4 regions of the Novosphingobium sp. BL-S-34 genome follow, and region 3 is predicted to be linked to each of the others. Evidence: predicted binding sites of a transcription regulator. Region 3 holds the regulator's gene; each other region holds the start of a gene.
What was found. Region 3 encodes LexA, which represses DNA repair genes until DNA is damaged. Its sites were predicted from a motif close to GTTCCNCNCTTGTTCT; they were not measured.
Positions count from the first base shown of each region.

Region 1: the regulator LexA is predicted to act here: its motif matches at 1,974-1,989, upstream of AC1VV3_RS09865 (MmcB family DNA repair protein).
Region 2: the regulator LexA is predicted to act here: its motif matches at 3,802-3,817, upstream of uvrA (excinuclease ABC subunit UvrA).
Region 4: the regulator LexA is predicted to act here: its motif matches at 3,440-3,455, upstream of AC1VV3_RS05820 (PA0069 family radical SAM protein).

Region 1 covers NZ_CM166472.1:2,067,376-2,074,591, reverse strand. Annotated here, with positions in the region: gene AC1VV3_RS09880 (error-prone DNA polymerase) at 1-1,238, shown strand, start outside; gene AC1VV3_RS09875 (TM2 domain-containing protein) at 1,328-1,642, shown strand; tRNA gene AC1VV3_RS09870 (tRNA-Arg) at 1,766-1,842, opposite strand; gene AC1VV3_RS09865 (MmcB family DNA repair protein) at 2,002-2,499, shown strand; gene AC1VV3_RS09860 (hypothetical protein) at 2,548-3,075, opposite strand; gene AC1VV3_RS09855 (bifunctional sulfur carrier protein/thiazole synthase protein) at 3,319-4,116, opposite strand; partial or broken gene thiS (sulfur carrier protein ThiS) at 4,174-4,383, opposite strand; gene AC1VV3_RS09845 (MerC domain-containing protein) at 4,435-4,806, opposite strand; gene AC1VV3_RS09840 (COX15/CtaA family protein) at 4,919-6,007, shown strand; gene cutA (divalent-cation tolerance protein CutA) at 6,004-6,366, shown strand; gene rplM (50S ribosomal protein L13) at 6,513-6,992, shown strand; gene rpsI (30S ribosomal protein S9) at 6,992-7,216, shown strand, end outside.
Region 2 covers NZ_CM166472.1:2,964,012-2,971,227, forward strand. Annotated here, with positions in the region: gene AC1VV3_RS14115 (M28 family metallopeptidase) at 1-278, opposite strand, end outside; gene AC1VV3_RS14120 (SRPBCC family protein) at 326-793, opposite strand; gene AC1VV3_RS14125 (trimeric intracellular cation channel family protein) at 861-1,475, opposite strand; gene AC1VV3_RS14130 (META domain-containing protein) at 1,684-2,196, opposite strand; gene AC1VV3_RS14135 (hypothetical protein) at 2,270-2,731, opposite strand; gene AC1VV3_RS14140 (hypothetical protein) at 2,753-2,914, shown strand; gene AC1VV3_RS14145 (UrcA family protein) at 2,928-3,329, opposite strand; gene uvrA (excinuclease ABC subunit UvrA) at 3,829-6,738, shown strand; gene AC1VV3_RS14155 (hypothetical protein) at 6,741-7,216, shown strand, end outside.
Region 3 covers NZ_CM166472.1:410,211-417,426, reverse strand. Annotated here, with positions in the region: gene trpD (anthranilate phosphoribosyltransferase) at 1-153, shown strand, start outside; gene trpC (indole-3-glycerol phosphate synthase TrpC) at 181-972, shown strand; gene moaC (cyclic pyranopterin monophosphate synthase MoaC) at 986-1,471, shown strand; gene AC1VV3_RS01935 (molybdopterin molybdotransferase MoeA) at 1,468-2,682, shown strand; gene lexA (transcriptional repressor LexA) at 2,816-3,514, shown strand; gene AC1VV3_RS01925 (ComEC/Rec2 family competence protein) at 3,562-5,775, opposite strand; gene gltX (glutamate--tRNA ligase) at 5,805-7,216, shown strand, end outside.
Region 4 covers NZ_CM166472.1:1,246,245-1,253,460, forward strand. Annotated here, with positions in the region: gene cpdR (cell cycle two-component system response regulator CpdR) at 1-14, shown strand, start outside; tRNA gene AC1VV3_RS05800 (tRNA-Val) at 151-225, shown strand; gene AC1VV3_RS05805 (NADP-dependent isocitrate dehydrogenase) at 463-1,686, shown strand; gene AC1VV3_RS05810 (TauD/TfdA dioxygenase family protein) at 1,804-2,649, opposite strand; gene AC1VV3_RS05815 (TetR/AcrR family transcriptional regulator) at 2,775-3,362, opposite strand; gene AC1VV3_RS05820 (PA0069 family radical SAM protein) at 3,466-4,548, shown strand; gene AC1VV3_RS05825 (hypothetical protein) at 4,583-5,116, shown strand; gene AC1VV3_RS05830 (hypothetical protein) at 5,186-5,476, shown strand; gene AC1VV3_RS05835 (long-chain fatty acid--CoA ligase) at 5,494-7,128, opposite strand.

The DNA of each region.
Region 1 (7,216 bases), 1.4 Mb from region 3:
TGTTCCAGGAGCAGGCGATGCGGCTGGCGATCACCGCCGCGAACTTCTCCGATGCCGAAGCCAACCAGCTCCGCCGCGCCATGGCGACCTTTCGCAATGTCGGCACGATCGGCTCCCTGCACAGCAAGATGGTGAACGGCATGGTGGCCCGTGGCTACGAGAAGGACTTCGCCGAGCGCTGCTTCCAGCAGATCAAGGGCTTCGGCAGCTACGGCTTCCCGGAAAGCCATGCCCTCGCCTTCGCGCGGCTGGTCTGGGTCTCGGCCTATATCAAACACCACTACCCCGAGGTCTTCGCCGCCGCCCTGCTCAATTCGCAGCCCATGGGCTTCTATGCCCCGGCCCAGATCGTCCGCTGCGCGCAGGAGCATGGCGTGGAAGTGCGCACCATCGATGCCAACCACAGCGAGTGGGACTGCACCCTGGAACCCAAAGCGAAAGGCGCACTCGCCCTCCGGCTCGGCCTGCGCCAGATCAGCGGCTTTCGCGAGAACTGGGCGGAGCAGATCAAGGTCCACCGCCCTTACACCAACCTCGAAGATCTCGCCCGGCGCGCCAGCCTCCCCCAGCGGGCGCTCAACCTCCTGGCCGATGCCGATGCCCTGCATTCGATCGGTCTGGACCGCCGCGAGGGCCTTTGGGAAGCACGCCGCACCCCAACCGGCGAACTTCCCCTCTTCGCCGCCGCCCGCGCCCGCGAACTGGGAGAGGAACCCCATGCCGCCCTGCCCGCCATGCCGCTCTCAGAGGAAGTCGCCGCCGATTACCAGACCACCCGGCTCTCGCTGAAAGCCCATCCGATGTCGTTCCTGCGCCCGGTCTTCGCGGCGGAAGGCGTGCTGCGCTGCACGGACCTGGCGAAGACCCGAAACGGAAAGCGCGTGAAAGTCGCCGGCGTGGTGCTGGTTCGTCAGCGCCCGGGCAAGGGCAATGCCATTTTCGTCACGCTGGAGGACGAAGGCGGCATCGCCAACGTGGTGATCTGGGCCCGGCTGTTCGAAACCTACCGCCGCCCAGTCATGGCCGCGCGGCTGATGCTGGTGGAAGGTCTGATCCAGCACAGCCCCGAAGGCGTCATCCATATCATGGCCCAGAGCATCCATGACCGCACGCCCGAGCTGAAACGCCTCTCGGAAGTGCACGAGGCCGAGCCCCAGCTATCCCGCGCCGACGAATTCGTCCGCCCGCAGCACCCGCGCAACGTGCGGGTCCTCCCCCGCTCACGGGACTTTCATTGAGCCGTGCCACCTACAACTCAAAAAATTCATTGGTTTCTTAATGGCATGCCCATATCGATACGCCCCTTCACTTATCGACGGGGGTATCGATGACCGACACGAATTCATCCACTGCGGCCATGGCCGGCCTGCTCTACCAAGCAAATGCCAAGTCCACCGGCGTCACGTATCTCCTGTGGTTCTTCCTCGGCTCGCTGGGCGCCCATCGCTTCTACGCTGGCAAGACCGCCGGCGGCATCGTCCAGCTCGTCCTCTTCCTGCTCGGCTGGGCGACCATCTGGATCATGGGCTTCGGCCTGCTGTTCCTGATCCCGCTCGGCATCTGGGTGCTGGTGGACGCCTTCCTGATCCCGGGCTGGCTGCGTCAATACAACACCAACCTGGTCCACCGCGTCCTGGCCTGACCCGCCACACCTGAAGGGCGGCGCCCGCGCCGCCCGATCACGGCCACCGTGCCCGCCCCAATGCCCGAACAGACACGGCAGAGCATGGCCCAGAAGCCGGTTGATCTTCGCAAATGGAGGAAATGGTGCACCCGACAGGATTCGAACCTGTGGCCTCTGCCTTCGGAGGGCAGCGCTCTATCCAGCTGAGCTACGGGTGCAGTGCCCGCGGCGACTAGCAGAGCATGAGCGGTGTTGCCAGCGCCAAATCACTCCGATCCATCATGGACTTGGGAAAAACCTGTCGCCCACTCTGGCTGGGCCAGCGCTCCAGATGCCTTGCGGCTTGAAAGTTCCCTCTATGTTCCTATTATGCCGCGATGGCCGAAGCTGATTCTCCGCTCGTTTCTCCCGCTCTTTCTTTCGTCGCCGCCGATGTGGCGCGCGGAATAGGGCGGCTTTTTGCTCGTAACGACATCTGGTGCCTGCCGGAAATGTCGCTGCGCTGCGGGCGCCGCGCCGATCTCATGGGCATCGACGCGAAGGGCCATGTCGTCATCGTCGAAATCAAGGTTTCACGCGCGGACTTGCTGGGGGACGGCAAATGGCCCGACTATCTGGACTATTGCGACCGTTTCTACTGGGGGCTGCCCCCCTCGCTGGACCGGACGCCGCTGGAAACCGAGCCGTTCCTGCCCGACCAGTGCGGCGTGATCGTTGCCGATGGCTACGATGCCGAAATCCTGCGCCCGGCGCCGCTGCGCCAGCTTGCCGCGGCACGGCGCAAGGTGGAAACCGAGCGTCTGGCCCGCGCTTCGCTCAGGCGTCTGGTTACCCTGGGCGATCCGCAGACCCTGCAATGGGGCAGCGAAAGCTGACGTGCGAGCGAAACGATCCGGCGCCGAAACACCGGATCGGCCCGAAACTCAGGCGATCTCCTTCTCGATCCATTCGGGATAGAATGACGGTTCGCGCTCCGACCAGCCAGATGCCGTGGCCGCCGCTTCACTGATCGAGTGAAGCAACGTCTTGCGGCGATCGGGGCGGATCTGGGGAAGCGCGGCGGCTCCGCAGAAGGCGCCGGGCAGCCAGGGCCTTACCCAACCGCCAAGCAGGCGTTCGTAAAGGAAACGGAAGGCCGGGAACGATTCGATGCGTTCCTGGGCGAGATCGAAGGCGGCGACGTAAAGCAGCTTGCCCATGAACGCGGCAATGTCATCGAAGCCGAATTCGTCAGGCCGCATCTCGCGCAGCGCAGCGAGATCCGCGTAGGCTTCGTATTGCTTGCGGATCGAGGTGGCTTCGACGCCGTCGCGTGCCCAGAGACCCAGAGCATCCTGCCGGCCCAGTCCCACGTCCAGGCTGCGCCGGATGTAGCGCTGCTCGCAGGGCGTGAAGCTGGCGAATTCCCGCAGCTCCCCGATGGTGATGGTGGCCTTTCCCGTGTGAGTCATGGTCCTGATCCTCGTGACACGGAAGGACAATCCTCCCTGTCACTAGAACCAATCTCCGCCTCTTCGGTTGCTACAGCCTTAACCGGATAATGGTTTGAACCCGATAATAGCCGCAAGATTCTTGCAGCATTTCATTTCGGGACGCTTTAAAAATCGCCGTCCGCGGCACTTTTCCGTCACAATCGGCCATGCTGCAACAGAGCTATCGGCCATCGTGAAGAAAAATGCCCCGCGGCCGGATTTTCAGATCAGGCCGGCAAGCGGGCTGGAGGGATCGGCGTAGCGGCGCTGCGCCATGCGCCCTGCCAGATAGGCATCGCGGCCAGCCTCGACCGCCAGCTTCATGGCGCGAGCCATGCGGATCGGGTCGCGGGCTTCGGCAATCGCAGTATTCATCAGCACGCCGTCGCAGCCCAGCTCCATCGCCACGGCGGCTTCCGAGGCCGTACCAACGCCAGCATCGACGAGGACCGGCACTTTGGCCCCCTCAACGATCAGGCGGACGGTCACCTTGTTCTGGATGCCCAGGCCCGAGCCGATCGGCGCGCCCAGCGGCATGACCGCCACGGCGCCGGCATCCTCAAGCTGCTTGGCCGCGATCGGATCGTCCACGCAGTAGACCATCGGCAGGAAGCCTTCGTTCGCGAGGATTTCGGTGGCCTTCAGCGTCTCGCGCATGTCGGGATAGAGCGTCCGCGCCTCGCCCAGAACTTCCAGCTTCACCAGATCCCAGCCGCCCGCTTCGCGCGCCAGCCGCAAGGTGCGGATGGCGTCTTCGGCGGTGAAGCAGCCGGCGGTATTAGGCAGGTAGGTGATTTTCCGGGGATCGATGAAGTCGGTCAGCATCGGCGCCTTGGGGTCCGAAACATTGACCCGGCGCACCGCCACCGTGACGATCTCCGCGCCCGAAGCCTCCACCGCCGCCGCGTTCTGTTCGAAATCCTTGTACTTACCGGTGCCGACGATCAGGCGCGAACGGAAGGTCCGGCCAGCGACAGTCCAGGAATCGGTGGTCGAGGAATCGGAGACGGTATCGGTCAAGGTTCGCGTCCTTTCGGGGAACGGGTATGTCAGGGATCGGTCCGGCGAACAGGTTCAGCCACCGCCCACGAAGTGGACGATCTCCAGCACGTCGCCATCGGCCAGCAGCACATCGGCCAGGGTCGAGCGCGGGGCGATCTCGCCATTGCGCTCGACGGCGACCTTGCGGGGATCCAGGCCGATGCCCGACACGAGATCGGCAATCGAGGAACCGGGCGCCACGCGGCGCGGTTCGCCGTTCACGGTGAGGGAAAGTTCTTCAGCCATGGGCCGCAGATAGCGCGGAGAAACGATTTGGAAAGTGCCCAATCGGCACTTTCAATGCGCGCGGTGCAAGTTCCGGATGTGCGCGAAGGCGACAAGCGCGACGCCGAAAATGGTCAGCACCGATTCTGCCAGGCCATGACCGACGACGATGGCCGTGGCCATGAGCGCCAGGCCCAGGCCGCCGATCACCAGCGGTCCCACGCGGCCATGGCGCACGACGCCGAAGCCCAGGGAGATCACGCCGACCACCAGGGCCAGCCCCAGGCCGACGCGGTGAACCTCGGGCGAGAGCAGAACTTCGCCGCCAAGCCCCAGGAAACCCACGAAAAACACGCCGAGAATACAGTGAATCGCGCAAAGACCGCTGAGGACGATGCCTGCCCGGTCCAGCCGGTTTCGAATCGCGATGATGGCGGTGCGCATGAATGCCCATGTATGAGACGTTGTAACATTCATCAAGTCCTGACTGTGTCATGAAACATTCGGTCGACGTGCCCCTTGCGCATTTCGTCGCAAGATCGCAGGGATTTGCGTCATGAGAGTCCCTGACGGTCGCCCCCTCCTCGGTACAGCCGACGATATCGCCCCCATGGTTCGCTGGCTGCTGATCGTTGCCGCGCTGGTCATCCTTATCGTCGCGGTCGGCGGCATAACCCGGCTGACCGAATCCGGCCTGTCGATCACCCAGTGGAAGCCGCTCACCGGCGCCATTCCCCCGCTGACCGACGCGCAGTGGCAGGCCGAGTTCGCCCGCTACAAGCAGATCCCGCAATATATCGATGTCAACGGCCCGGCGGGCATGACCCTGTCCCAATACAAGTTCATCTACTTCTGGGAGTGGGTGCACCGCTTGCTGGCCCGCGTGATCGGCCTGGCCTTTGCGCTGCCGCTGGCGTGGTTCTGGTACAAGCGCACGATTCCCCTGGGCTACAAGCCGCGCCTGGTCGCGCTGTTGGCGCTGGGCGGGCTGCAAGGCGTGGTCGGCTGGTGGATGGTCTCTTCGGGCCTCTCCGCCGAGGCTGCGGACCGGGTGAGCCATTTCCGCCTTGCCGCCCACCTGCTGGTGGCGCTGACGACCCTGGGCGGTCTGGTCTGGACGGCGCTGGATCTTCGCGAACTGCGACGCGGCCAGGCCCCTGCCCGCCTCAACCGCTTCGGTGCCCTCGCCTTGGCCATGCTGTTCATCCAGCTCTTCATGGGCGCGATGGTGGCAGGCCTGCGCGCCGGCTACGTCGCGGGCATGGGCTGGTTCAGCATGGACGCCTGGCCGCTGATGCAGGGCAGCTTCTTCCCCGACGGCGTGGAATGGGCCGGCGGCGCGCTCCATGCGCTGGTCAACGACCCGTTCCTCACCCACTTCGTGCACCGCTGGTGGGCCTGGGCCGTGGTCGCCGTGCTGATCGTGATGGGCCGCAGGCTCAAGGCCCGCCATGCGCGTCTCGCTTCGATCGCCGTCCATTCCGCGTTCGGCACGCAAGTGCTGCTCGGCATCTTCACGGTGTGGTCTGGCGTAGCGCTCTGGCTTGCCGTGGCGCACCAGCTCTGCGGCGCGCTGCTCGTTGCGGCCACGGTCTGGGGCGCGCATTGCCTGGGCCGCCGCGACCAGGTCGGGCTTGGCATGTGACGGATCATGTGAGCGGGCAGGCCAACGGCCCGGCGCTTACCCCCGCGCTCATCTGGTGCCCCTTCCCCGATGAGGAGAGCGCGCTGAAGGCTGCCAATGCCCTGCTCGACGAGGGCCTGGCCGCCTGCGCCAACCTGCTCCCGGCGATGACCTCGGTCTTCGTCTGGAACGGCGAGAAGGGCACGAGCCGCGAGCAAGGCCTGCTGGTGAAGACCAACGCCGCCCTGCTCGATGCCGCCACGGCGCGGCTGGCCGAGATTCATCCTTACGAGGCGCCCGCGGTGCTGGGCTGGCGGTGCGACACTGCCGCGCCGGCTACTACCGCCTGGCTGGCCGCGATCGGCAGCACGCAACCTTAGAGGTATCATTTTACCTCTCTGGAATGCCGCGCTCTGCTTGACTTGCCGGCCCTTTTCGACGATTTGGCCGCCTTCCCGCGGTGCCGGAGATTCGTGAAAGCGATTGATTCGGCCTCCGCGACATGAACATTAGGGATAGACCAGCCATGAAGGCGCTTACGAAGGTCACCCGGTCGATCAAGCCGGCCGAGGTGGAAAAGAAGTGGCATCTGATCGATGCCGAGGGTCTGGTGGTTGGCCGTCTCGCGGTCGTTATCGCCGACCTCCTGCGCGGCAAGCACAAGCCGAGCTTCACCCCGCACGTCGATTGCGGCGACCACGTCGTCGTGATCAACGCCGAGAAGGTGAAGTTCACCGGCAAGAAGCTGGGCGACAAGACCTACTACAAGCACACCGGTTATGCCGGCGGCATCAAGGAAGTGACCGCGGACAAGGTTCTCGCCGGTCGTTTCCCCGAGCGCGTGCTTGAAAAGGCTGTTGAGCGCATGATCCCCCGTGGTCCGCTCGGCCGTGACCAGATGCGCGCCCTGCACCTCTATGCAGGCACCGAGCACCCGCACGGTGGTACCCAGCCCGAAGCGCTCGACGTCGCTTCCATGAACCGCAAGAACAAGGTGGGCGCGTAATGTCCGATACCGAAACCGTCCAGAGCCTGTCCGACCTCAAGGACCTCGGCGAAGTCGCTACCGCCGTTGAAACGTCGGAAGAGACCTTCACGCCCGTCGTTTCGAACGCGCCCCTGCGCGAGCAGCAGCTCGACGCCTATGGCCGCGCTTACGCCACCGGCCGCCGCAAGGATGCCGTGGCCCGCGTGTGGGTGAAGCCCGGCACCGGCAAGGTCATCATCAAC
Region 2 (7,216 bases), 470 kb from region 3:
TTCGGCGCGGCAAGGCGGGTGTGGAGCAGCGGCACTTTCTGCACCCACTGTCCGTCAGGTCCGGCGGGCTGGAGGCCGATGTCCTGGAAGCGCGCGATCAGGTAGCCGATGGTCCTTTCCTCGCCCACCGTGCCGGGCGCGCGGCCCTCGAAAGTATCGGATGCGAGCGTCCTGACATCGGCGACGATCCGGTCGGCATCGATGGCCTCCCGGGCGATGGCGGGATGGGACACGGCAGCGAGCAGCGCGGTGGAGAGCGCGAGGAGAGGCTTGTTCATGTCCTGCGCTTTTAGGGCGCGGGACGGGAGAGGCAAGCGGCGCCGGGCTACTTGTAGAACCCCTCCCGCAGGCGGACGCCGTGTTCCAGCCAGGCCTTCATCGCTGCCAGCATGCCCGTCCAGCCTTCGCAATTGCCATAGGACGCCTTGAGCCCCTCCGGCGTTTCCGACCATCCTTCCTCGCTGATCTGCACGAGCGTGCGGCCATCCTCGAGCGGCTCGAAGGCCAGGGTGACGAGGGTGCGGTGCTCGCCCTCGGCATCGGCCAGAACGGCGGCCTCGTCACCGCCCCAGCGCAGGAGGATGTGGCGGGGCGGTTCGGCTTCTACGACATGGACCGGGAAGGCGCCGGGAAAGTCGTGGAAATCCCAGGTGACGACGGCGCCTGTCTCCAGCCGCCCCCTGGCGCCGCCGGTGGTGAAGAACTCGGACAGAACGGCAGGATCGGCAACGGCCTCGAATACGTCCGCGACGGGCCTGGCGATCCGGCCCCGAACGGTGAACTTCGGCATCATGACTCGTCTCCCATGCAGCGCCTTTCCGGCGCATTCCGCCGGCTCGGCGGGGTCTTCCGGGCCTGTCCTAACGCAGATGCGGCAGGCGCCAGGCCTCCAGCAGCGCCGCCGCGCGCAACGAGAAGATGGCGATGCCGGCGACGATGCCGGCAGCGTCCCGGCGCAGGCCGAAGCGCTGGATCAGGACAACCATCAGCGTCGCGCCCGCCAGCACGGCCGTGGCGTAGAAGTCTTCATGCAGGACATGCGGGACCCGCGCAATCAGCACATCGCGCAGGATGCCGCCGCCGCATCCGTTGATCGTGGCGATCACGACGACCGGCGCGCCGTCCAGGCCGTAGTCCAGGCACTTGCGGGTGCCGGCCACGGCGGCGAGCGCCAGGCCCACGCCCTCGAACATGTCGATGGCGAGCGGCGGGGTGACATTCGCCACCGGCCCCAGCATCAGGGATGCCGCGATCACCCCCGCGGTTGCGGCCAGGGCAAGGGCGGCATAGCGCCAGTCGCGCAGCGGCGCCGGGGGATGTTCGCCCAGCAGGAGATCGCGGATCACGCCGCCGCCGACGGAACCGGCGAAAGCGAGCACCAGGATACCGAAGAGGTCGAGATCGGCCTGCACCCCCGTCAGCGCGCATTCGGCGGCGAGCACGAAAGTGGCGGCGAGGTCGACGGCAGTCAGCATCCTGTCGCGGATGCGGGCGTTGACGGGTGCCGCAGGCGTCACGGGCAGCGGCCGATCACAGGAAATCCGCAGCGTCTGTCGGCATCATGACTGCCCCCTGGAAGTGTGCGCGCACCATGCCGGACGCGGTCTTCTCACGGCAAGTCTAACACGGCTGGGCCATTGCTCAAGGAAGGGCGCTCAAGAAGGCGCGCTCAGGCAGGGACGCTCAGGCGCCGGGCGCCTTGGCGATCGGCACCAACAGCGCCGAAGTGCCGTCGACGAAGTCGATGCGCAGGTGCCAACCGTGACGCTCCTGTACGATGGTCCAGGTGCGGGCGGAAAGCATGAGACCCCAGAACCGCGTGGCCATGAGTTCGGCCCTGGTGTTGCCGCAACCCGCCGCCGTGATGATGCTGGTATATTTGCCGTCCCGGTTCAACCCGCCGAAGGGCTCGCCCGGAACGCCGGTCCAGCGAAGATCGCCCTGGCTTACGGAATTGCAGGACCAGGTGCCGGAGACATAACCGTCCCGCGCAAAGTGCAGGGTGGCGGCAGTGCGCGCGCCCTTGCCCCCGTTCGTGCGGCGGGGGACGCGGTGCCCCTGCAATTCGTGCAAGGCCCAGGGCTGGCCGGTCAGCCGCGGTGCCTCGCCTGCCTCCGCGCTGCCGATCCGGTGCGCGGCGATGTCGGGTGAGCATCCACAAAGGAGCAGGGCAAGAATCAGGGCCGGTCTGGTCATGTTTCCGGAAAGCCACGGAAAGATGACGGCACGGCGACCGAAACGGTGTTTCGGCGCCGGTCCCTGGTATGCGTCAGCGCTCGCAGCGCGAATAGTCACCCGCGCGGCAGGCCGAGACGTCGCGGCGCCACTGCGCCAGATCGGCCTCGTAGTCGCGGCGGGCCTGGGCATAAGCGCGCGAAGGGCTGGAAGAGGCCGGGCGTTCGTCCCGGCGCGCATAAGGCTCGCCGTCCTCGTCGCCGGCATAGTCGCCGCGTGCATATTGCCCGGTCGCCTCGTCGTCCTGCTCGTCCCCGCCGCCCTGGCGCGCACGATAGGCTTTCCAGCCGGAAGCGTATTGCGCATCGCGCTTGCGCACATAGTCCAGTTGATCACGATTGAGCTTGCGGATGATCGCGGCGTCGCGGGCAATGTCCTCGGCGCTCATGCGGTCATTGGGATCGTCGGCCCGCGCGGTACCCGAAAAGCCCGGCGCACAAAGCGCCAGCGTGCCCAGCGCCAGCAGGATACGCGTACCCGTCTTGCGGCCCCTCATTGTTCTCGTCTCCGTCCCTGGATGATCCAGGCGATCCCTGGCGAGGCGCGGGGCCGGAGGCAATTCGATATGCGACGAGCGGCAGGCGCGCACGACGAGGCGCGCGAGGCGTGCGCCGGATGGCGGCAGAAAGAAGCCGCCGACAGGAACTTTCCCGTCGGCGGCTTCCTCGGCGGAGTCTGAGACTAAGGTGTGCCTACTTCCCCCGGCGCGCCACGACGGCGAGGCTGGGGGCGGCTGCCGCCAGTTGGCCCGGGTTTTCGCGGGCGGCCATCCGCGTCGCCATCATTTCATCGCGGGCCGCAAAGGCCCGGTCGAGCGAGGCGTCGCGGCAGTCGTGCACGCGGGCCAGTTGATCCAGCTGGTTGCTTTCAAGCGGTCCGCAAACGGCGCGAACGGCAACTTCCAGCCGGGTATTGAGCGTATCGATACCCGCCTGGGTATCGAGGTTGAGGTCGCCGTAACGCACCTCACGATGCGGAACGTCGCGGAGCGAGCCGTCCTTGACGACCACGTCGGCAAGGGCCGGGGCGACAAGCCCCGAGGTCGCCACGAACAGCATGCCGATGGCGGCGAAAGCGGTGTGAATCCTGGTCATTGCATTCTCCTGTTGCTCAAGAGTGCAGATCTCCGCACGCAAGCCCCCACGGCCCGCGAAACGCGAACTGCAACGCGACCTCAATCGATGAGAAAAGTCGTTCCCAAACAACGGTAACGTCGCGGGGAGTGTGTCGACTCCATTGAACATGTATATACTTTAGTTCTGCCCCTTCGATCTCGCCTTGGCTTTTGAGCAATGTCTGGACATTTACTTGTATTTCTTGTTGACCATGCGGCAAAAGGTGAGTCGGTTATTATTACCGGGCAACTTCTCTATTACTCTTAACCTCGTCGCATTCAAGTCATCCATTGGGTCGGATCGTCGAACGGCATAGTTCGGCCGACGGATGACATCGCCGGCCGGGCGGCCGCCGCGATGCGCAGGGCAAACCGTTGCAATCCGGCAGCCGGTTCCCACATGAGGTCCCGTCCCTGCAGCAAAAGCTCTGGTCGCGGCTGCTTGCGCTTTGCGAACAAATCTGGAACACGTCACCTCCATGAGTCTCTCCCACATCACGGTGCGCGGTGCGCGCGAGCACAACCTCAAGGGCTTCGACATCGAGCTTCCGCGCGAGAAGCTGATCGTCATCACCGGGCTTTCGGGCTCGGGGAAATCCAGCCTCGCCTTCGACACGATCTATGCCGAGGGGCAGCGCCGCTATGTCGAGAGCCTCTCGGCCTATGCGCGCCAGTTCCTGGAGATGATGCAGAAGCCGGATGTCGAGCATATCGACGGCCTCAGCCCCGCGATCTCGATCGAGCAGAAGACCACCAGCCGCAACCCGCGCTCCACGGTGGCGACGGTGACGGAGATCTGGGATTACATGCGCCTGCTCTGGGCGCGCGTGGGCATTCCCTATTCGCCTGCCACGGGCCTGCCGATCGAGGCGCAGACCGTCTCCAACATGGTAGACCGGGTGATGGAACTGCCCGAAGGCACGCGTGCCTACCTGCTCGCCCCGGTCGTGCGCGGCCGCAAGGGAGAGTACCGCAAGGAACTCGCCGAGTGGCAGAAGGCGGGCTACACCCGCGTGCGCATCGACGGTGAACTCTACGCCATCGAGGACGCCCCCGCGCTGGACAAGAAGTACAAGCACGACATCGAAGTCGTGGTGGACCGCATCGCGGTGAAGGACGGCATCCAGACCCGCCTTGCCGACAGCTTCGAACAGGCACTCAAGCTGGCCGAGGGGCTGGCCTATATCGACCTTGCCGACGGCGTGGTGCCGGGCCGAGAGGACGAGGGGAAGGGTAGCAAGAAGACGCTCAAGGGTACCGGCCTGCCGCCCAATCGCATCGTCTTCTCCGAGAAGTTCGCCTGCCCGGTCAGCGGCTTCACCATCGAGGAGATCGAACCGCGCCTGTTCTCGTTCAACGCGCCGCAGGGTGCGTGCCCGGCCTGTGACGGCCTGGGCGAGAAGCTGCTGTTCGACCCGCAACTGGTGGTGCCGAACGAGCATCTCAGCCTCAAGCAGGGCGCGATCGTGCCCTGGGCCAAGTCCAACCCGCCTTCGCCTTACTACATGCAGGTGCTCTCCAGCCTGGCCGCACACTTCGGGTTCGACCTGACCACGCCGTGGGACGCGCTCTCGCCCGAGGTGAAGATCGTCATTCTCTACGGCACCGTGGGCAAGGCCGTGCCGCTGACGTTCAAGGACGGGCGCAAGGAATATACGGTCAACAAGCCGTTCGAGGGCGTGATCGGCAACCTCAACCGCCGCATGATCCAGACGGACAGCGCCTGGATGCGCGAGGAACTGTCCAAGTTTCAGACCGCGCAGCCCTGCGAAACGTGCGAGGGCAAACGCCTCAAGCCCGAGGCGCTCTCGGTCAAGATCGCCGGCAGCGACATCGCCGATGCCGCGCGCCTTTCCGTGTCGGACGGCTTCGCATGGTTCGGGGAGCTTGAGGGCAAGCTGACCAGCCAGCAGCAGCAGATCGCCAAGGCCATCCTCAAGGAAATCAACGAGCGCCTCGGCTTCCTCAACAACGTCGGGCTCGATTACCTCAACCTCGACCGTACTTCCGGCACCTTGTCGGGCGGCGAGAGCCAGCGCATCCGCCTCGCCAGCCAGATCGGCTCGGGCCTTTCGGGCGTGCTCTACGTGCTCGACGAACCCTCGATCGGCCTCCACCAGCGCGACAACGACATGCTGCTGGAAACGCTGAAGCGCCTGCGCGACCTGGGCAATACCGTGATCGTCGTCGAGCATGACGAAGACGCCATCCGCACCGCTGACCACATCGTCGACCTCGGCCCCGGCGCCGGTGTCCACGGCGGCGAAGTCGTGGCCGAAGGCACGCTCAAGCAGGTTCTCAAGAGCAAGAACAGCCTCACCGCCGCCTACCTCAACGGCACCCGCAAGATCGAGGTGCCGACCGAGCGCCGCAAGGGCAACGGCAAGAAGATCGTGGTCGAGAACGCCCGCGCCAACAACCTGCGGGGCGTCACGGCGGCGTTCCCGCTCGGCACGTTCTGCTGCGTTACCGGCGTCTCCGGCTCGGGCAAAAGCTCGCTCACCATCGACACCCTGCAGGCCGGCGCCTCGCGTCAGCTCAACGGCGCGCGCGTGGTGGCAGGCGCGCACGACCGCATCACCGGCCTCGAAAACTGCGACAAGGTCATCGAGATCGACCAGTCCCCGATCGGCCGCACCCCGCGCTCCAACCCCGCCACTTATACCGGCGCCTTCACCCAGATCCGCGACTGGTTCGCGGGCCTGCCGGAATCCCAGGCGCGCGGCTACAAGGCCGGGCGCTTCAGCTTCAACGTCAAGGGCGGCCGCTGCGAGGCGTGCCAGGGCGACGGCCTCATCAAGATCGAGATGCACTTCCTGCCCGACGTCTACGTCACGTGCGAGGAATGCCACGGCAAGCGCTACAACCGCGAAACGCTGGAAGTGAAGTTCAAGGGCCACTCCATCGCCGACGTGCTCGACATGACGATCGAGGACGCGGAAGAGTTCTTCAAGGCCGTGCCCCCCATCCGCGACAAGATGCACATGCTGAACGAAGTCGGGCTCGGCTACGTCAAGGTGGGCCAGCAGGCCACCACGCTCTCCGGCGGCGAGGCGCAGCGCGTCAAGCTCGCCAAGGAACTCGCCCGCCGCTCCACCGGGCAGACGCTCTACATCCTCGACGAGCCGACCACCGGCCTCCACTTCGAGGACGTGCGCAAGCTCCTCGAAGTGCTCCACCGCCTGGTCGAGCAGGGCAATTCGGTCGTGGTGATCGAGCACAACCTCGACGTCATCAAGACCGCCGACTGGATCATCGACATGGGCCCCGAAGGCGGCGTCCGCGGCGGCCAGGTCATCGCCGAAGGCACGCCGGAGGATATCGTCAAAGTGAAGGCGTCCTTCACCGGGCACTATCTGAAGCCGCTGCTTTCCAGCTGGGCAAAGTAGCGGTGACAGGCTGGCGCGCGCAGTTCGAGGACGCCTTGCGCGTTCTCGCGCGTGTCAGCATGGCCATGGACGATGCGGGGCATCGCCCGCCGATCCTCGTCGGCGGTGCGGCAGTGGAAATCTATACGCAAGGCCAGATCGCCACTGGCGATTTCGACCTGATCTGCGGTCGGCAGGATTTGCTGGAAGAGCAGTTCGTCCGCTTCGGCTTCGAACGCCCATCCGGCCCCGGAAAAAGCACGCGCGGCTGGATACATCGGGAGCTGGGCATGGGGTTCGAGGTCGTATCCGACACCCTGCTTGGAGGGCTCGCGGATCGCGCCATGGTGCGTGTGCTCGAACTCGGCGATGACGGCGCCGTCGCCATCATCGCGCCCGAGGATATCATTGCCGACCGCATGGGCCAGTACGCGTCAGGCAGTGCGCCGGAAATGCTGGGGCAGGCCCGCGCGCTCTATGCGCTTTGCGAGGGTCTGGA
Region 3 (7,216 bases):
CGCGATGCCGTCCTGCTCAATGCCGCGGGCGCCCTCATCGTTGCCGGTGAGGTCGAAACCTGGCGGGAAGGCGTGGAAGAGGCTGCCGAGGCTATCGACAAGGGCTTGGCCAATGCTCTGCTCAATTGCTGGATTTCCGCGCTTCGGGCTTGAGGCGCTGCGTGTTTTCGAGGGTTACCGATGTCCGACAAGCTTACCGAGATCTGCGACACCAAGCGCATCGAAGTGCAGACGCGCAAGGGTTTCGCGACGCTGGATGACCTGGACGCCCGGTCCCGCGAACAGAGCGCACCTCGCGGCTTCGAGGCGGCCCTGCGCCGGAAGGCGAAGACCGAATTCGCCTTGATCGCGGAGATCAAGAAAGCTTCGCCTTCCAAGGGTTTGATCCGGCCTGATTTTCGCCCCACCGAACATGCCATCGCTTATGAGCGCGGCGGTGCGGCCTGCCTCTCGGTGCTGACCGACTCGCCTTACTTCCAGGGCCATGAAGATTTCCTCGTCGAGGCCCGGGCCGCTTGCTCGCTTCCGGTGATCCGCAAGGATTTCATGATCGATCCCTGGCAGGTCGCCGAGGCGCGCTCGATCGGCGCCGACGCGATCCTGATCATCATCGCCGCGCTGGACGACGTGCTTATGGCTGAAATCGAGGCTGCGGCGCGTGAGCGCGGGATGGACTGCCTGGTCGAAGTCCACAACGAAGACGAGATGGAGCGGGCGAGCCGCCTCAAGTCGCGTCTCATTGGCGTGAACAACCGTGATCTCAAGCGGTTCGCGACCGATATTTCGACGACGGAACGCCTTGCCCCGCTGGCACCCGCCGGCACCCTGCTCGTGAGCGAAAGCGGCATCAACACTCACGCCGATCTGCAACGGCTGTCGGCTTGCGGCGCCCGTACTTTCCTCGTTGGCGAGAGCCTGATGCGTCAGGCGGATATCCAAGCGGCAACCCGCCAGCTCCTCTTCGCAGATTGAGGATAGCCCGCGCTTGAGCAAGTCCCTTACTCACATCGATGCGGAAGGCTCGGCCCGCATGGTCGACGTTGGTGCCAAGGCCGCGACCCGCAGGGTCGCCGTGGCGTCCGGGCGGATCACGATGAGCGCCTCGGCCCTGGAAGCGATCCGCGCCGGCAATGCACCGAAAGGCGACGTGCTGGGAACGGCACGCATCGCGGGGATCATGGCCGCCAAGAAGACGGCGGACCTCATCCCGATGTGCCACCCGCTGACGCTGGACGCCGTGAACCTGGATTTCACGTTCGAGGACAGCGCCGTTCTGGCAATGGGCACTGCATCGCTGAGCGGCAAGACCGGGGTGGAAATGGAAGCCATTACAGCGGTTTCCGTGGCTCTGCTGACAATTTACGACATGGCCAAGGCGCTCGACAAGGGCATGGTCATCGGTGACATTCGCCTGATCGAAAAGCGTGGCGGCAAATCGGGCGACTGGAAGATCGAGACATCGTCGCGATGATCCCGCCGATCGCTCTGGAAGAGGCACAGGCCCGACTGCTTGCGCTGGTCGAGCCGCGGCCCGTCGAGCACGTCGACATCGACGGTGCGCTGGGTCGCTATCTCGCGGCTCCGTTGCTGGCACGCCGGGTCCAGCCTGCCGCCGATATCTCCGCCATGGACGGTTATGCCGTCAGCGAAGGGGACTTGTCCGGACCCTGGCAGGTGATCGGTGAAAGCGCGGCAGGGCGGCCTTTCGGTGCAGCCGTCGATCCGGGTCAAGCCGTGCGGATCTCCACCGGCGCCCTGTTGCCCGAAAATGCGCGGGCCGTGATCCTGCAGGAGGATGTCGACCGGGACGGCGATCACCTCGCCCTCACGGGAGAGGCGCCCTCACCAGGCCACAAGCACGTCCGCTTCCGCGGCATGGATTTCGCCGATGGAGCGCCGCTGCTCGCCCCCGGGGCATTGATCGGACCGGCGCAAGCCGGTCTTGCCATTTCGGCGGGCCACCGGCATCTCGCCGTCCGCCGCCGCCCCCGGCTAACCGTGATCGATAGCGGCGATGAATTGTCCGGCGATCCCGAATGCTGCGCAGCCCATCAGATACCCGCCAGCAACGGCGCCATGCTGACCGCTCTTGCGCGTAGCGTTCCCGTCGATGCAAATCGAAATGGACCAATCCCCGACGATCTGGACGCTCTGGTCGCCGCCTTCGATGCGGCCGCCGATGCCGACGTGATCGTGACGAGCGGGGGAGCGTCAGTGGGCGATCACGACCTTCTCCGGCCGGCACTGGAAAAATGGGGCGCCGAAATCGACTTCTGGCGCGTCGCGATCAAACCCGGCAAGCCGCTCATGGTCGCGACACGGCAAACGGCAGGGCGTCGTCAACTGGTGATCGGGCTTCCCGGCAATCCCGTGTCCAGCCTGGTAACCGCATATTTCTTCGTTCTTCCCGTACTGCGCGCATTTCTGGGCGCGGCGCAGCCCTTACCCCGCGCGATTGCCACCCGGCTTTCGGCACCTTTGAGGACGGGAGGGGCGCGCCGCGAATTCCTGCGGGGATCCTGGGATGGTGAGGCGGTCCATGCCCTCTCACTACAGGATAGCGGCGCCTTGTCCTCGCTTGCCGCCAGCAATGTCCTGATCGACCGGTCGGCGCATGCCCTCGCCGCTGATCGCGGTGATCCCGTTCAGGTGTTCTTGCTCCAAAATGGCGGTATTGCTTGACGATACCCTATTCGTTGCATAATTGTTCCCTCATTGTTCGCAGACAAGTTCCCTGAACGACACATCAAGTCAGCCGGGGCCGGTTCGTCGGGCGATTCAGGCCAAGTGCCACAGAACACATGAGGCTAAGCAGATGTTGACGCGCAAGCAGCACGAATTGCTCCGGTTCATTCAGGTCCGGCTTGAAGAGAGCGGCATTTCCCCCAGCTTCGAGGAAATGAAGGAAGCGCTCGATCTCAAGTCGAAGTCGGGCGTCCATCGGTTGATTTCCGCGCTGGAGGAACGTGGCTTCATCCGCCGCCTTCCCAACCGTGCCCGCGCTCTCGAAGTGCTCCGCCAGCCCGAAGACGCCACGAGCAAGCCGGCCAAGGCCGCGGCTGCGGTATCGGCGGCGCGTGGCGGCAACGCCGCACCTTCCCGTCCGGCGGCGGTCGCCAGGCCCGCCAACGACGTGATCGAAATCCCCCTTCATGGTCGTATTGCCGCGGGCGTGCCGATCGAGGCCCTGGAAGGCCAGTCTTCGCTCCCGGTGCCTGCGGCCCTGCTCGGTGCAGGCGATCACTATGCACTGGAAGTCTCAGGCGACTCGATGGTCGATGCCGGCATTCTCGACGGGGATTTCGCACTCGTAAAGCGGACCACCACGGCCAGGGATGGCGAGATCGTCGTCGCCCTTGTCCGGGGTGAGGAAGCGACGCTCAAGTATCTGCGCCGGGAAGATGGCATGGTGCGCCTCGATCCCGCGAACGCCGCTTACGAACCGCAGATCTACGGACCTGACGAAGTAGAAGTCCAGGGCAAGCTGGCAGGCCTGCTGCGCCGCTATCATTGATCCGTCTCAGGAGGGCGCCCTGTTCGCCCTCCTCAGGCCAGCGGTCGCTAATACCATCCCTTGCGTTCGATCATGGTCGGCGCAGCGGGCTTCCACCAGCCATGATTTCCTTGCCCCTCCGCCACGGTCGTCACACTGCGGCTTGCAAGATCGATAGTCAGCCCGCCCGTTCGATCCAGCATCTGGCGATCAACTTTGAGCCACTTCGGCAGGCAGGTCCTCGGCAAGCGGCGTTCGGCGATCACCACGTCGGCCCACCTGCACGCCTCGGCCAGTTGCATCTCGGGGACGATGGCCCTCCCCCGCGCGATCAACACATGCCGAGCCTCTTCGCCGTGACGTAGCTCGACGGCGCAGAAGTCCGCGTTGCATCGCGTTCCGGGCGCCGTCTGCGCATTGACCGGGACCTCTCGCGTCCCGGCAACTTCCATGAGGTTGTCCAGGGCGTAGTCGCCGGAACCGGTGCGAAGCATCACGAGCCGATGGCTCTCGGGATCGATCCAGCCCACATGGCGGCCATCGCCCGAAACCATGATGTCCGGAACCGGAATGAGCATCAAGCCGAAGAAACCGGCAGCTATAGGCAAAATCCCCCATAGCCGGATGCGACCGTCCCAAAGGCCCAGCCAGAGGCCTCCAACGACAAACAACGAAAAATGCCACCCACTCATCGTGGGCATCACCCGAACGGCTCCCGGTTCCGCGGCTATGAAGCGGGCGATGGCCAACAGGGCGTCGATAGCGTGGTTCGCCAGCCACCACACCGGACCTCCAAGCCCAACCACATCGAGCAGCAGCGCCAGGGCGACGAAAGGCATGATGACCAGCGTCGTCAAAGGGATCGCGATCACATTGGCGACAGAACCGTAGAGGCCGGCACGATGGAAATGGAACAGGGCGATGGGCATCAACGCCAATTCGATCGCTATGCCGGTGATCAGGATCATCGTGAGGTTGCGCATGGCCTTGAACGGCCAGGCCTCTTCCCGGGGTGCCAACCAGCGCTTCAGCGGCTCTGCATTGCCGAGTGCCACCAAAACCATCACCGCCGCGAAGCTCATCTGGAAGCTGGGACCAACGACCGACTCGGGCCAGATGACCAGCACGATGACAGCCGCCACCGCCAGCAAGCGCATGGACAGCGCTTCACGGCCCCATGCCATGGCAGCGAGAACGAGCAGAGCGCCCAGGAAAGCCCGCATGGTAGGCACCTGCGAGCCGCTCAGCAGCGTGTAACCCAGCCCCGCGGCCGCACCGCATGTTGCGGCCAATATCGGCAGGCGGACCCTCAGGGCCAGTGCCGGGAAAAGGGCCAGAAGGCGCAATACGACGAAATAGACGCAGCCGATCACGGCACTCACGTGAAGTCCGCTGATCGACAGAAGGTGAGCCAGGCCCGCATCGCGCATGGCCTGGGCATCACCCTGGCCGATCGCGCCCATGTCTCCGGTCGTCAGCGCTGCCGCGATACCGCCCGGCGACCCCGCGAGATGCGTCGTTATATGACGGGACAACGCGGCACGCTGGTCGGCGAGCCAATCGCCTCCACGCCCGAGCGATATCACTTCGACCGGCGATGTAATCGAGCCCGTGGCCGACAGGCCTGAAAACCAGGCCGCGCGCGCAAAATCGTATCCTCCAGGGAACATGGGTGATGCCGGAGGGGTAAGTCGGCCGCGGAACCGAATGACCGCACCGGTGCTCAGCGGCTGTTCCCGCAGTGCGGCCGGCAGATTGACCCGGACCTTGATGGACCGCCCGCTTCGTGGCTCTTGCAACGCCAGTGTCAGCCGATCCCGCTGCAGCGCCGGCTGCTCTTCGAGCGACAGGACCCGGGCCGTGAAGATGCCCGACATGTTTCGCTCTATGGCCGGTTGCCCGACGATTTCCGACCGGGTCCAGATCGATAGGCACCCCGCCAGGACGACCAGCGATAGCGAAAGGATCGCCTGTCTGATATAAGGAAACCGAGCCGATCCGACGTGCCAGTTCAATGCGAATAATGCAATCGAGACGCATACTACGCAAAGGGCTACCCATGTCGCTGCAGACGACAGGAAAAACCAAGCAATTGCGCCAGTTCCAAAGGCCACGGCCAGCCACGGCGCTCTGGTGAAACTGCAGTTCGAAAGAAAACACTCGACACCCGCCAAACCGCTCGACAAGTGGCTCTTGCTGATCCATGGGCGATGCTGCAATGCAGCGCCTCCGGCTAAAACCGGACGCTCGAAATCAACCGTCGTGGCGGCGTGGCTGGCCATGGCGAGCATAGGACAGGAAGGTTATTAGAATGGCAAGCGGCAGTGCATCGAGCGGAGCGGCGGCAAGCAAGGCCGTCGTCACGCGCTTTGCCCCCTCGCCCACGGGTTATCTCCATATCGGAGGCGCTCGTACCGCTCTCTTCAACTGGCTCTTCGCCCGTCACCACGGCGGCAAGTATCTGCTTCGCATCGAGGACACCGACCGCGCGCGCTCGACCGAGCCGGCGATCGAGGCGATCTTCGACGGACTGACCTGGCTCGGCCTCGATGGCGACGAACCGGCGGTGTTCCAGTTCGCCCGTTCGGACCGCCATGCTGAAGTGGCCGCCGATCTGTTGGCTAACGGCCACGCCTATCGCTGCTACCTCACGACCGAGGAACTCGCCGAACGCCGCCAGAAGGCGCAGGAAGAACGCCGCCCATTCCGCATCGACAGCGAATGGCGCGATGCCGATCCCTCGACCTGGCCCGCCGACAAGTCCTACGTCGTGCGCGTCAAGGCGCCGCGTGACGGCGAGACGACGATCACCGATCTGGTCCAGGGCGAAGTCACCGTTCGGAACGAGGAAATCGACGATTTCGTCATCCTGCGCTCCGACGGTACGCCGACCTACATGCTGGCCGTCGTCGTGGACGACAACGACATGGGCGTTACCCATGTTCTGCGCGGTGACGACCACCTCAACAACGCCTTCCGCCAGCTCGTGATCATCCACGGCATGGGCTGGGAAGTGCCGGTCTACGGCCATGTGCCGCTGATCCACGGTTCGGACGGCGCCAAGCTTTCCAAGCGTCACGGCGCTCTTGGCGTCGATGCCTACCGCGACGAGATGGGCGTCCTGCCGGAAGCGCTGTTCAACTATCTGCTGCGCCTTGGCTGGGGCCACGGCGATGAAGAATTCATCAGCCGCGAACAGGCCGTGAAGTGGTTCGACATGGCCGACGTCGGCAAGTCGCCCTCGCGCTTCGATCTCGCGAAGCTGCAGAATCTCAATGGCCACTACCTGCGCGAGGCGAATGACGCCCGCCTGGCGGAACTGGTCCTGCCGCGCCTGGTCCAGGCCGGCTACGAACATACCGACCTTGCCCTGCTTGCGCAGGCGATGCCGGTACTGAAGGTCCGTGCAAAGGACCTCAACGAACTTGCAGAAGGCGCGGCCTTCCTGTTTGCCAAGCGTCCGCTCGCGTTCAGCGAGAAGGCGCAGGCGCTGTTGACGGACGAGGCGCGGGGGCGCCTTGCCGCCATTCACGAGCGTCTTTCCAGCGAGCCCGAATGGCTCCTGGAGGCACTGGAAGCCAACCTGAAGGCAATGGCCGAGGATCTGGGATTGGGCCTCGGCAAGCTCGCGCAACCCTTGCGGGCGGCCCTGACTGGTCAAACGACCTCTCCGGGTATTTTCGACGTATTGGTTCTGCTCGGCCGGGACGAAAGCCTCGCACG
Region 4 (7,216 bases), 840 kb from region 3:
ACGCGCGGCTCTGATCGAAACTATCCACAGGGCTATCGACAGGCCCAAAGAAGTTTTTTGAAAAAACCGGTTGCCAACCCTCGGGACCACCGTTAGAGGGCCACTCCACCGAGCGGCACACAATGCCGCAACGGACCGACCGAATGGTGTGGGCGTATAGCTCAGTGGTAGAGCACTATGTTGACATCGTAGGGGTCGCAAGTTCAATCCTTGCTACGCCCACCATTCGGACAGTCGGCCAGAACTAGGGCCGACCTTCCCCAAATTTCTACAATTTGACGGAACGCGGATTGCCGCGGCAGCGGCCAGTCCGGTTCGCCCCGGACGATCGCCAGCGCGTAATGCGCGGCGCGCAACTCCGCCCCCGCGCAAAGCGGGTGCCCTGCCCGACAGCGCCTTGCCAGCCGTGCCCCGCCTGCCTAAGAGACCCCCAATTTCTCACCTCCAGGGGAGTTTTCCGGAATGGCAAAAATCAAGGTCAAGAATCCCATCGTCGAGATGGACGGCGATGAAATGACGCGGATCATCTGGGAATGGATCCGTGAACGGCTGATCCTCCCCTACCTCGACATCGATCTCAAGTATTACGATCTGTCCGTCGAGAAGCGCGACGAGACCGACGACCAGATCACCGTCGACGCCGCGAACGCCACCAAGGAACATGGCGTTGCCGTCAAGTGCGCGACCATCACCCCCGACGAAGCGCGCGTCACCGAATTCAGCCTCAAGAAGATGTGGAAGTCGCCCAACGGCACGATCCGCAACATCCTGGGCGGCGTCGTCTTCCGCGAGCCGATCGTGATCTCGAACGTCCCCCGCCTGGTTCCGGGCTGGACCGACCCGATCGTCGTCGGTCGTCACGCTTTCGGCGACCAGTACAAGGCCACCGACACCCTGATCCCCGGCCCCGGCAAGCTGCGCCTGGTGTGGGACGGTGAGAGCGGCGAGAAGATCGACCTCGACGTGTTCGACTTCCCGGCTCCGGGCGTCGCCATGGCGATGTACAACCTGGACGAATCGATCCGCGACTTCGCGCGTGCTTCGTTCAACTACGGCCTCAACCTCGGCTGGCCGGTCTACCTTTCGACCAAGAACACGATCCTCAAGGCCTATGACGGCCGCTTCAAGGACCTGTTCCAGGAAGTCTTCGAAAACGAAGGCTTTGCCGCCAAGTTCAAGGACGCCGGCATCACCTACGAGCACCGCCTGATCGACGACATGGTCGCCTCGGCGCTCAAGTGGTCGGGCAAGTTCGTCTGGGCCTGCAAGAACTACGACGGCGACGTCCAGTCGGACACCGTTGCACAGGGCTTCGGCTCGCTCGGCCTGATGACCTCGGTCCTCCTCTCGCCCGACGGCAAGACCGTGGAAGCGGAAGCCGCTCACGGCACCGTGACCCGTCACTACCGCCAGCACCAGCAGGGCAAGGCCACCTCGACCAACCCGATCGCCTCGATCTTCGCCTGGACGCGCGGCATCGCCTATCGCGGCAAGTTCGACGAAACGCCGGAAGTCGTGAAGTTCGCCGAGACGCTGGAACAGGTCTGCATCGAAACCGTCGAAAGCGGCAAGATGACCAAGGACCTCGCGCTGCTGATCGGTCCGGACCAGAACTGGATGACCACCGAGCAGTTCTTCGAGGCCATCGTGCAGAACCTCGAAACCAAGATGGCTGCCTGGGCCTGAGCCTTTCGCATCCAAGCCCCGGGTCTTCGGACCTGGGGTACAAAAAACCCTCCGCCTTCGCAGGTGGAGGGTTTTTTCTTGTCCCGGGCGGCGGCACCCTGCCTAATGGAGCGCGCCTTATTCGAAGGGTTCTTCGCCTTCGAGCTTGGTGCGATGCATCATGCGGCCGCAAGTGGGGTCATAGGCCTCGGCCCGGTGCATGGTGCCGGTGTTGTCCCACATGACGAGATCGCCCACTTCCCACTCGTGGCTATAAGTGAACTTCGGCCCCGTCGCCCATTCGCGCAGACCATGGATGATCATCGCGCTCTCGAGCGCGGACTTGCCCACCACTTGCGCCGAAGTGCAGCCGATCACCAGGCTCTTGCGGCCAGACTTGTGCTTCCAGACGAGCGGCAGTTCCTGCTCACCGATCTGCGCATAGCCCTGCAACTTGGCGAGGCTAGGCTCGGGCTCGTAATAGAAGAGGCTGGCCCAGGGGCCGTGGATCATGCGGTACTGCTCGTATTCGGCCTGCTTGTCCGCCGGCAGTTCCTCGAAAGCGGCGTAAGTGTTCGCGAAGCCGGTGTTGCCCGTGCCGCGGGGGCTGGGCACGCGGCAGGACAGCAGCGAGGCCAGGATGGGTACATCGTTGCGGGTGCCGTCGATGTGCCAATAGAGCGAGCCCTTCAGATACTCGGCGCTCATCGGGTTTTCCTTGGCGTCGAGGGTGATCTTGGAAATCACCTCCTCGCCGCCCTTCCGCTCAGGCGCGAACGTGCCGAGCGTCTTGGTGAAGGCGACCTGCTCCTCGTCCGTGAAATTCACTTGCGGGAACACGAGCACGCCGCGCGCCTCCAGCAGCTCACGGATTTCGGTGGCCACGGTTCCGGCGAGCAGGTCTTCCCTGCTGTTGAGCACGCGGCTGCCGATCTTCGGCTTGATCTCTTCGGCCTTCAGCCTGGTCTGGGTCTCGACCGACATCCTGGAATTCTCCCGTCATATTGGGCCCGCTGAATCAGCGGCTCACGAGAGTTCCAATATCACGGCCTGAACGCCTGTTCAAATCGGCGCGAGCGCGTCGCGGCGATGGATCGCCCTTGCGAAAGTCAGCCCGCGCCCTGCAGGCGATCGAGCCAGGATTCGACGATGCGGCGCGCCTGTTCGTGGCCCATCTCGGCGCCCAGCCCTTCCTCCATCACGATGCAACGGCCGATACCGGCAAGGATCACGGTGAGCCCGGCCGGGTCGAAGCCCTCCACGGCCTTCAGCCGATCGCCCAGCAGGCGCTCCAGGATCTCGACCTGGCGGCGGCGCATGGCGATGCTGTGCTCGGCCATCTTTTCGCGCACGGCCGGGCGATGGTTGGCCAGGGCCATGAATTCGACGGACATGGCCGTGCGGCTGGTATCCACGAAGAACCCCCAGAGCGCCCGGACAGGATCGGCGGAGGCCAAAGCCTCCTCGATCATCTGGTCGCTGTCTGCCGCGCCCTGGCGGCACACTTCCAGAAGCAGATCGTCCGTGGTGGGGAAATAATAGTGCACCAGCGACGGCTTGAGCCCTGCGCGTGCAGCCACGCGGCGCGTGCTGGCGGCGGCATAGCCTTCGTCCCGGATCAATTCCACGGTCGCCGTGACGATGCGCGCTCGCGTCGCGGATGTCTCGGCCCCTATCCTGCGCGCTGCGCCTGCCATCGGATTTCCTTTGCTTGTCGGGCCTGCCTAGGGGCTGGCCGGAGCAATATCAACCGAACGGCTTTGGCTTGCATTTTGTTCTCTTTTTGTTCATACGAATCGCATGCGAGTTCCTGGGCCAATCCAAAAGGGAAGAGGTGCCGTCAGCGGCCAGGCCAGTCGGCGTTTCAACCTGCCGCAGCGGGAGAGCGACGGGGACTGGATGGATGCCGCGGAAGAGATCGACGGTCCGGCGCGGCACCCGGCCACGACAGTTACCGAGGAGCATCCTCGCTCGATCCTGTCGTTCAACAAGTCTCCGGACATCCCTTTCGACCGCTCGATCAACGCTTACCGGGGATGCGAGCATGGCTGCATCTACTGCTTCGCGCGGCCGACCCACGCCTATCACGACCTTTCGCCCGGCCTCGATTTCGAAACGAAGCTCTTCGCCAAGCCGGATGCGGCACGGTTGCTGCGCCAGACCCTGGCGAAGCCCGGCTATCGGCCCGCTCCCATTGCCATAGGCACCAATACCGACCCCTACCAGCCGATCGAAAGCCGCTATCGGATCACCCGCAATGTGCTCGAAGTCTGCCTGGAAACGCGGCATCCGGTAACGATCACCACCAAATCGGATCGGGTTCTGCAGGATCTCGACCTGATCGCGGAACTGGCCAAGCTGAAGCTGGTGGAAGTGGGCATATCGGTGACGAGCATGGATCCGAAGCTTTCCCGCCTGCTGGAACCGCGAGCGGCTGCGCCTGCCAAGCGCATCGCCGCGCTGGGGCGTCTGGCGGATGCGGGCGTGCCCGCCCACGTTTCGATTGCGCCGGTCATTCCTTCGATTACCGATCAGTTTCTCGAAGATATCCTTCATGCCGCGAAGGATAAGGGTATCGACCGCGCGACATGGATCATGGTCCGCCTGCCCCATGAAGTGGCGCCCCTGTTCCGCGAATGGCTGGATGTGCATTTTCCGGATCGGGCGGGCAAAGTCATGGCCACGATCCAATCTCTGCGCGGCGGCCGCGACAACGATCCGGATTTCTTCACCCGCATGCGCCCCACCGGCGTCTGGGCCGATCTGTTCCGCAGGCGATTCAAGGTGGCGATGACCCGCATGGGATTCTCGAAACCGGCGATCCTGCTGGACAGCACGGCCTTCCGCCGGCCGTCGCTGGACGGTCAACTTTCGCTGCTATAGCCTTCGTTTCGAAATACAGGTGGAGGCTGATTCCATGTTGCTGGCAACTCTCGCTCTTTTGGCCGCCACTGTCGCGCCGGCGGCTTCCACCCCAGCCGCTCCGCCTGCCTCTGCCTCTGCCCCCGCCAACCCTGTCGAGACAACTCGCATCGCAGCCGCACCGCCGGCCTTCCGCGCGCTTTCCTGCGCCCGGGGATGCCTTTCCGCTATCGAGGCGGTAACGTATGCCTCCTATCTCGGCGAAAAAGCCGGGGTGGCCGGCATGTTCGAAATGCCCGTCGTCGAAGTCGGGCAGCAGAACGGACTGTTCTACCTCAACTCCGAAGACGACTACCGCGACCGCAATTGCCTGACCGTGGCCATGACGCCTGCGGCTATGCAGGCCTTCATCGGCACGGTCGATCTCGACCAGGTCCGCAAGCGGCTTCAGAAGCGCCGGATCGTGGTGCGCGGGGTTGCCCAGCAGGTGCGGATCAACTTTTCCTCCGACGGCAGGCCCTCCGGCAAGTACTATTACCAGGTCCATGTCCGCGTCGGTGAAGCGAGCCAGGTGCGCGTGACCGTCTGAGGCGCTCCGCAACCGAAAACCATCCTCGCGCGTTCCCTGCCCAACGATAAAAATGGACAGGAGGCTGTCATGGCCGATGAAACCGTAACGACCGAACGCGCGCCCGAAGCTCCGACCACCACCACGACGATCATCCGCGAACGCGGATCATCGGGAGGAGCGACGGGCATCGTGATGGCGCTGATCCTGCTGATCGCGGTTGTCGGCGGCATCTACCTCTTCAGCAAGGGCACGCAGAGCGAAACCGCCAAGGACGATGCCATCACCGAAGCGGCCAACAATGTAGGCTCGGCCGCGAACAAGGTCGGCAACGCGGCAGAGAACGCTGCCGACAACGTCCAGAAGAACGACGGTAACTGAGCGGCCCTGCTGAAGGGTCAATCCGGCAGGCGATAACCCCGGAAACGTTCGCGCAGGTCTTTCTTGCTGATCTTCCCGCTGCCGGTGTGGGGTATGTCGGACACGAATTCGATCGCGTCCGGCAACCACCACCTGGCCACTCGGCCCGCCAGGAATGCCAATAGCTGGCGCTCGTCGATCGCGCTTTCCGGTCTGCGGATGACGACCAGCAGCGGCCGCTCGTCCCATTTCGGATGCGAAATGCCGATGGCCGCCGCTTCCATGACATCGGGATGCGCCACGGCGGCATTTTCGAGTTCGACCGAACTGATCCACTCGCCGCCGGATTTTATGAGATCTTTGGTGCGATCCGTGATCCGCAAGGCGCCGTCGGGCTGGATCGCAGCCACGTCGCCAGTATCGAACCACTGATCGCTGTCTACGCAGTCCTCCTCGGCACCGAAATAGCGGCGTACGGTCCAGGCACCGCGCACTTGCAGGGCGCCGGACGATGCCCTGCCCTCCGCTCCGATGCCCCCGACCTCGATGCCGTCTGCCTCGCCGCCTGCCTTCTCCTCTCCGGCGAGAGGGACGATGCGGACTTCGCTGCCGTAGAGCGGGCGGCCCTGGAAGCTCTTGACCAGGACCTGCTCCTCGAAGGTCATATCGTCCCATCCGGCCGGTTCGTAAGTGACCGTTGCGATCGGCGAGGTTTCCGTCATGCCCCAAGCCTGGACCACGCGCACGCCGGCACGCATCAGCCGCTCGACCACGCTCGGCGGTACGGCGGCGCCGCCCGAAAGGGCCTGGCGGATAGGCGGCATGTCCCTTCCCGTGCTGTCGAGGTGCGCGAACATCGAGAACCAGACGGTCGGTACCCCGGCCACATGGGTAACCGCTTCGTTTCGCAGGAGATCGCAGAGCGTCTCAGCCTCGCTGGTCTGGCACCAGACCATCTTCGCGCCGACCGCGGCGCAGGCCCAGGGCAGCCCCCAATCGTTCGCATGAAACATCGGCACCACCGGCAGGACGCAGGATCGCGGCTCCAGGGCCAGGCAGGACGGTGCAATGATCGCCAGGGTGTGAAGCACGTTGGAGCGGTGGGAATAGAGCACCCCCTTGGGATGCCCGGTCGTACCGCTGGTATAGCACAGCATGCAGGCATCGCGCTCGGCTCCCGGCGTCCAGAGCGCCCGGCCGTCCTCCAGCCCGATCCAGTCATCGAAACAGGGCCCGCATGCCGCCGAATCGAAGCAGATGGCATGGGCGATGGAGGGGCAGCGCGGCAGCAGGCGTTCGACGAGGGGCTGGAACGCCGCGTCGTAGATCAGGACGCGGTCGGATGCGTCGTTGACGATCCAGGCGAGTTGGTCCTCGAAGAGCCGAGGGTTGAGGGTGTGGAGCACACAGCCCGCGCCGGTTACCCCGAACCAGGCCGCCAGGTGCCGCCCGTGGTTCATCGCCAGCGTCGCCACGCGGTCTCCGGGATAGATGTCCAGCCGCCGCAGCGCCTGCACCATCTTCAGGGCATCGTGCCTGATGCCGGCCCAGTCCGTTCGGGTTTCGCTGCCGTCGACCCAGTGCGTGACGATCTCGCGCGTGCCGTGCTCGCGCGCGGCGTGATCGAGCAGCCCCGTCACGCGAAGGTCCCATTCCTGCATCGCCCCAAGCATCGGGTGCCTCCCCTCTTCCTGCGGCTGCCCCCGTGGAGGAAGGCCCGCCAAGGCAAAAGGTAGGTGCAGTTTGCCCCTGATAGCAAGC